3 regions of the Brevibacillus sp. HD3.3A genome follow, and region 3 is predicted to be linked to each of the others. Evidence: riboswitches for the same ligand, from Rfam matches in the RefSeq annotation. Region 3 holds a riboswitch; each other region holds the start of a gene.
What was found. A riboswitch is a leader RNA that binds a small molecule or an ion and turns the genes downstream of it on or off. The one in region 3 is predicted to bind cyclic di-AMP.
Positions count from the first base shown of each region.

Region 1: another riboswitch for cyclic di-AMP. It lies ahead of HP435_RS02420 (quaternary amine ABC transporter ATP-binding protein); the one in region 3 lies ahead of HP435_RS05085 (C40 family peptidase).
Region 2: another riboswitch for cyclic di-AMP. It lies ahead of HP435_RS14675 (CAP domain-containing protein); the one in region 3 lies ahead of HP435_RS05085 (C40 family peptidase).

Region 1 is NZ_CP085874.1:440,136-442,334, forward strand. Features, by position in the region: gene HP435_RS02415 (ABC transporter ATP-binding protein) at 1-418, shown strand, start outside; cyclic di-AMP (ydaO/yuaA leader) riboswitch at 581-727, shown strand; gene HP435_RS02420 (quaternary amine ABC transporter ATP-binding protein) at 1,159-2,199, shown strand, end outside.
Region 2 is NZ_CP085874.1:3,055,154-3,057,352, reverse strand. Features, by position in the region: gene HP435_RS14680 (rhodanese-like domain-containing protein) at 334-681, shown strand; cyclic di-AMP (ydaO/yuaA leader) riboswitch at 766-924, shown strand; gene HP435_RS14675 (CAP domain-containing protein) at 932-1,651, shown strand; gene HP435_RS14670 (hypothetical protein) at 1,719-1,877, opposite strand; gene HP435_RS14665 (homoserine dehydrogenase) at 2,017-2,199, opposite strand, start outside.
Region 3 is NZ_CP085874.1:996,715-998,913, forward strand. Features, by position in the region: gene HP435_RS05080 (response regulator transcription factor) at 1-224, opposite strand, end outside; gene HP435_RS05085 (C40 family peptidase) at 444-971, opposite strand; cyclic di-AMP (ydaO/yuaA leader) riboswitch at 979-1,112, opposite strand; gene HP435_RS05090 (LiaF transmembrane domain-containing protein) at 1,416-1,820, shown strand; gene HP435_RS05095 (PspA/IM30 family protein) at 1,888-2,199, shown strand, end outside.

The sequences.
Region 1 (2,199 bases), 560 kb from region 3:
CGTGATGAAGGGCGGCAGAGTTGAGCAGGCAGGCACTCCGCACGACATTTACTACGCCCCGGAGTCGCCGTTTGTCGCCAAGTTTGTCGGCAGAGCCAACTTTTTAAAAGGGAACTGGGCTGCCGCGAACACCTTTTTGCTGGAAAAACAGGGAGCGTCATCGTTGCCGATCACCGTTTCGCGTGATTTTTCCGCTTTTTTCGATCAGCAAGTATTGCCTGTTCGCCCGGACCAGTTGAAGCTGTCCGTCTGGCATCAAGGCTCGGACGGGATCATGGGCAAGGTCGCTCACGTCCAGTTTCAGGGCCGGGAGCTGATTTACTCGATTCGCGTCGGGGAAGAGGAATGGGAAGTGGTCACCGATATTAGCGAGCGGTTTGCTTACGATGATTCTGTACTGGTGAGCATTTGCGTGTAAGCTGGAAAGCAGGCGAAATAGCTTTCATTGGTGAGCAACCGATAGCTAATGTCAGGATATAAATAAAGAACGATCAAGCATGAGGCAAGCAGGCCGAAGCGAGCATTCACAATAATTGGCAGCAGGCGTATAATCAAATCACATTACCGAATCTGATTCAAACATTTCATACGGCCTAGTTCCGGGGCAACCCGGAAGCGGGGGAACCAATCTTTTGGGGTTAATCCTGAGCAATCAGGAGGGATGAGATAAGTCTTCTCTGCCATCCTACCCGTCAGCTAACCTCGTCGGCCAAAGCAGGGAAGGTTCATGAAGCGATGAAGTCTGGGCAATGATGCGAAAAAAGAGGAGCGGTCCTCTTCGGGCGCGTTTATAGGCCATTTCAGACTTTTTCTTTGGGACCTTTGTTCTTGAGAAAAAGGATGAAATAGGTCTATTTTTTATGGCGATTTTCATGTGTGGCTTTTGTCATACGCGTGCATGTCGATGTGCGAGGATGGCGGGCGGCAAATGAATTTCGGCATAAACCCGGTGCATGAAACCAAAAAACGAACAGCGAAATCAGGAAGACAGCGTACAGGGAGCCTTTTGCACAGGGGCGCCAGGTATTAGGTAAGCCTGCGTTATTCTGCAAAAATCGAGCGTACACAAGCGGCAGCGTCTGCAGGTGGTTCGTCCGGTTGGAAGCGGAACTTCGCAGGTTTTTTCATTTGGGAAAACAAGAAAGGGAGGAAAGGCTCATGCCCAAAATGACAGTCAGGCAATTGACGAAAGTGTTTGGCAAGCAGCCGCAGGCAGCGTTAAAGCTGTTGGAGCAAGGATGGACAAAGGAGCAAATTTTTAAAGAGACAGGGCAATCGATCGGTGTGAACCAGATCAGCTTCTCGGTAGCAGAGGGCGAAATTTTCGTCATTATGGGGCTGTCAGGCAGCGGCAAATCTACCTTGATCCGACTTTGCAACCGCCTGATTGAGCCAACCACTGGGAGCGTTCAGATCGATGGCGAAGAACTCATTGGTATGAAGCCGGCTCATTTGCGCGAGGTACGCAGGAGAAAGCTCGGCATGGTTTTTCAAAATTTCGCGCTCTTCCCACAGCGAACGGTACGGGAAAACATCGAATTCGGTTTGGAGATTCAGCAAGTACCGCATGGATTGAGGCAAGAAAAAGCACGCGAAGCGCTTGCGCTCGTCGGGCTTTCCGAGTGGGAAAATGCCTTCCCTGATCAATTGAGCGGCGGAATGAGGCAGAGGGTCGGCCTGGCCCGGGCGCTCGCCAACAATCCCGACATTTTGCTGATGGATGAAGCGTTCAGTGCCCTTGATCCGCTGATTCGAAAAGACATGCAGGATGAGCTGCTAGAGCTTCAGCTAACGATGAAAAAGACTATTTTGTTCATTACTCACGATCTGCATGAGGCATTGCGGCTCGGTGACCGGATCGCCCTGATGAAAGACGGTCGCTTCATCCAGGTCGGGCGTCCCGAAGAAATCATGACCGATCCTGCGGATGAATTCGTGAAAAAATTCGTTGAGGATGCAGACTTGTCCAAAGTGCTGGTGGCAAAACACGTGATGAAAAGGGCAGAAGCGATTACTCCTGACAAAGGTGCGAGGGTGGCCCTCCAGCTCATGATGGACAACGGGGTATCCAGTCTGTACATCGTAGACAAAAAGCGGACATTGCTTGGGCTTGTTACCGCCTATGACGTTTCGCTTGCGATCAATACGGGCGAGTCGCTTGAAACCATGATGAAAAAAGATATCCCCAGCGTGGGGCCA
Region 2 (2,199 bases), 2.1 Mb from region 3:
TGCAATACGCCTTCATGATATGTGAATTTATTCTACTTCGACAATATGAAAGTGTCATAGGACGGAACTGCCATGTTAAAACCAAAACTTTTTGAAAACCTAAAACGACGAAAGCCCTTCCTCTCTCCCATCCTTGCGGCTCCGATGACCGCGCCAGTGTGAATCGGGAATCCAAAAACGTTATCCATCAGCATCATTATGCACCTCGATGAATTAGGCTTAATTATTCAAGTAATACTATCATTCTATCATACAAATACGCTATAATCAACTATTTAGATGCTACACGGCCCGTTTCTCACCTGATACACTAAGGTTCTGGAGGGATGATTCATGTCAAAAGAAGTGTATACAAAGCAAGAAATCAAGCAACTTTTGGAAAAGGGTACTCCGATTTTGTTCCTTGATGTTCGCGACGAAGCCAAATTTCAGACAGGCAGTGTGGAAAGCAAATTCGCTGACACGCGAAATGTTCCTTACGTGCACATGCTTGCGCAAGACGCCAAACTATTAGATGAAGAAACAGAACGGGCCGTCAAAGAAAGACAGATCATCACTGTATGCACAACGGGAAATAAAGCCCAAAAAGCGGCAGCTTTGCTGCGCGAGCACGGATATGAGGCAAAAGCGCTGCTCGGCGGATTGACAGCGTGGAAGGACGACGAAGACGAAGCGAAATAAACGCACTAGCACCAACGTTTCCAGCAGATTGGCAGATATTACTCCTTTATTTCGGGCGGGATGGTCTGATATTCTGGGTCATGCCAAACCAATACGCCGAAACTTCCTCACGAATGGAAGTGCGGGGGATCTTTTACGCGGGTCAACAAAACCCGCTATGGGGTGAATCGCTCGAAGGAGCGTAGGGTTGTTTCCTCAACCCGAATCCGACAACTAACCTCGTAGGCCAAAAAAAGGAGACGATGTGAATATGAAACGTTTTGGAGCTACTGCCATCGCCATGACTCTGGGATTGGGCTTGGCCTTGACCGGATTTACTACTTCTGCTTCTGCTGCAACTTCCGCAAACTGCCCGTTGAAAAACGGTAACAGTACACCATATCAATTTTCCTATCAATGGATTCCATATGCGGGACAATTGCCTTTTGCATCCAATGCCCAGCAAAACCAGGTTGTTGTTCCACCAGTAAAGCAAGTACCTGTTCAGCAGCAGCCAGTGCAAAAGCCCGTACAAAAACCAGCGCAAACAGCACCGCAAGCACCTGCGCAACCAGTTGCAACTACACCTGCGGCTCCAACCGGACAAGCTGACCAGGCTAAAACAGGAGATTTCGCCAAGCAAGTCGCTGATCTCGTCAATCAGGAACGCGCCAAAGCAGGACTGGCTCCCGTGACGATGGACGCTTCTTTGTCCAAAGTGGCACTTGCAAAAGCAGCGGACATGTCGAACAACAACTACTTCGACCATACAAGCCCTACGTACGGTTCGCCATTTGACATGATGAAGCAGTTTGGCATCTCTTATATGACTGCGGGCGAGAACATCGCCATGGGTCAACGCAGCCCTGAAGAAGTCATGACGCAATGGATGAACAGTGATGGCCACCGCAAAAACATTATGAACCCGGCCTTTACCAAAATCGGTGTCGGATACACGAACGGCTACTGGGTTCAAGAATTTATCGGATAAAACAATCGTTTCACACGAAAGCCGGGTTTCTCTTCGCACAAAGAGACCCGGCTTTTCTCGTGTGGAGCTAGCCTTGCTCCGTATTTGCCGCGTTTTTCGCTTCGGGGGTGCAGCCGCAACCTTTCTGCTCGTCAAACAGAGCGACATCCTTTTGGTTCATCTTCTGTTTGGTCGGATAGGCAGAAACTTGTTGCAGTTCGGCATTGACATCAGATGATTGCTTCATCGTATGGCCCCCTCGCCGCTATTTGGATAGTTTGTGGTACATCGGTAGTATGCGCGTGAAAGCAGCAAATACATGCCTGCCGATCGCTGGAAAACAGACGAAGCTTGCTCAGAGCTGTTGCCGTTTAGGAACTGCGCTTTTACTTGCTGAGAATATGCTCCAGGTCTTTCAGCGCTGCGGCTGCCGCTGCTACAGGGTCTGACTTCCCGCCGACCACCATCAGCTCTCCCATCACATCGGTTTCTACCCGAATCGCCTTCGTAGTGCCTTTTACACGGGCAAAAGGGTGGCTTGCTTCAACCGCTTTCAATTCTACAGCCGC
Region 3 (2,199 bases):
AAGTCCCATTCGCGACGGATTTGCGAGCACAGCTCGTAGCCGCTCATGTTAGGCATCATGATATCGAGCAGAATGAGATTAGGCCGCTCTCCCTGGCTGAGCAGGGCAAGTGCATCCTCGCCATTTTCCGCAGAGGAGACCTGAAAGCCTTCGTTTTCCAAAATATCTTCAAGCAGTTCAATAATCTCCTGATTGTCGTCAACGATTAAAATGTGATCTTTCACCGGAATTACCCCCAGTTACTTCTATTAATAAGTGGACAAGTGTCATGGCAAAAAAAGAATCAGCCTTGTCTATCATAACATGCTTTCACAGAATAGGAACAAGTATCCCTTCATTCATGCTTATTTCCTTATAAGTAAGGGCACCTATTTAGACCTGGTACTAAATTTCGTCAGAAAAAGCCAGAGACGATTGTCCCTGGCTCTTATGTTTTTGCCGAACTACTTCTTTTTTGGTTGATTTTCCGGCAACGATGCAGCTTGCACCGCGTTTTCCTTTTTCGGAGTGTCCGCCTTTGCTTCCAGAACAGGCGAGCTGATGCGCTTGGCACCAACAAAACGCTTGCTCCAGTAGTACGGGTCGTTCAACTTGGTGTTGACGACTCCGCGGCCGGATTCCGAATGCACGAATGTGCCGTCCCCGATGTAGATGCCCACGTGAGAGATGCTTCGTCCGTTTGTATTAAAGAACACAAGATCTCCTGGTTGCAAGTCTTTCCGTGCAACTTCTGTACCGTACTCATATTGAGAGGCAGAATTGTGCGGCAGGTCTACACCTAACGCGTCAAATACGTAGCGTGTGAAACCGGAGCAGTCAAAGCCTTTTTTGGATGTGCCTGAAGATTTGTAAGGAACGCCGTACAGATCATCGACAACCTCTTCGAGTGTCGTGTTCTCCGCCGCATGTGCAGCGCCCGCTCCCATAGCAAGCAATCCAGCCATAAATAAAGATAGTACCACCTTGCGCAAAAGAAACTGCTCCTTTCGTGAGCCTACGAAGTTAGCTGAAGGGTTCGGTCGAAAGGACGCCCTAAGTTGCCTAACGCAACTATTCACCCCAAAAAACTGGTTCCCCCGTTTCCGACATGCGGAATTCGGCTATTTTTCGATGTTTTTTTACACGCACTCTACGAAGATTCGCTGCTTGTCCGATTTTTCCTTTTTTTTGACTGCTTGTTCATATTTTTGTCACAAAATCCTGTCTAAAGGTGTAACGTTTTGTTTCGACATTGCAAGAGCGGTTGGAATGGGGCGAAAACAGGCTCGTCCGATTATGGCAGGAAGTGCTCTCCGTCCAAGGACGGAGGGAAAAACCAACCGCACGCCCGTTATGGAAAGCCTATCCGGGGGGCTACAATAAGGGCATAAGTTAGCAAGCACCACATGCACAAGAGAATAGGAGGTAAGCGAGCAATGAGTGAACGGTCTGGAAAGGTTTTGCTCGGGCTGGTTCTCTTGCTAATCGGCGGGTTGGTTCTGCTGGATCAAATCGGAATCGACTTCGGTGACCTGATCGGGATTTTGATTCCCGGGGTCATCATGCTGTACGGCGCTCGAAAGATTATGGGACAATCCGGTTCGCGTTTCTGGGGAATCGTGATCTTCCTCTTCGGGTTCCTGATGCTGATTGGCAAGCTCCATCTGCTGTTCCACGGCTTACTGGCCATTGGTGTGATTTATCTGGGGTATCGCTTACTGCGCCCCAGTCATGTCCCCAAAGAAGCGCCACCTGCCTGGGAGCGTCAGTGGGCCCAAAAAGTATTGAAAGAAGACGCGCTGGACGCCTGGGAAAAAGATGTGACCCGTCGCCAGCCATAGAGTTGCTCAAGTCGCGAGAGCTTTTGGATGAAATAACACGATGTGATATGATGAGGAGGAAATAAACATGAGTATTTTTAAACGTTTGCGTGACCTGACAGTAGCTTCGGTGAATGACGCTTTGGATTCCATGGAAGATCCGGTAGTGATGCTGAATCAATACATGCGAGATATGGAAGTGGAAATCGGACAAGTCGAAGTGGCTGTCGCCCGTCAGGTAGCACTGGAAAAGAAATTCCGCCAACAACTGGATGAAGCGAACACACTGATCGACAAACGCGATCGTCAAGTGAAGCTCGCTCTGACAGAAGGGGAAGATGAACTTGCTCGCCGTGCACTTGCAGACAAAAAGCAATACGAGGCGCGTGCAGCAGAGTAT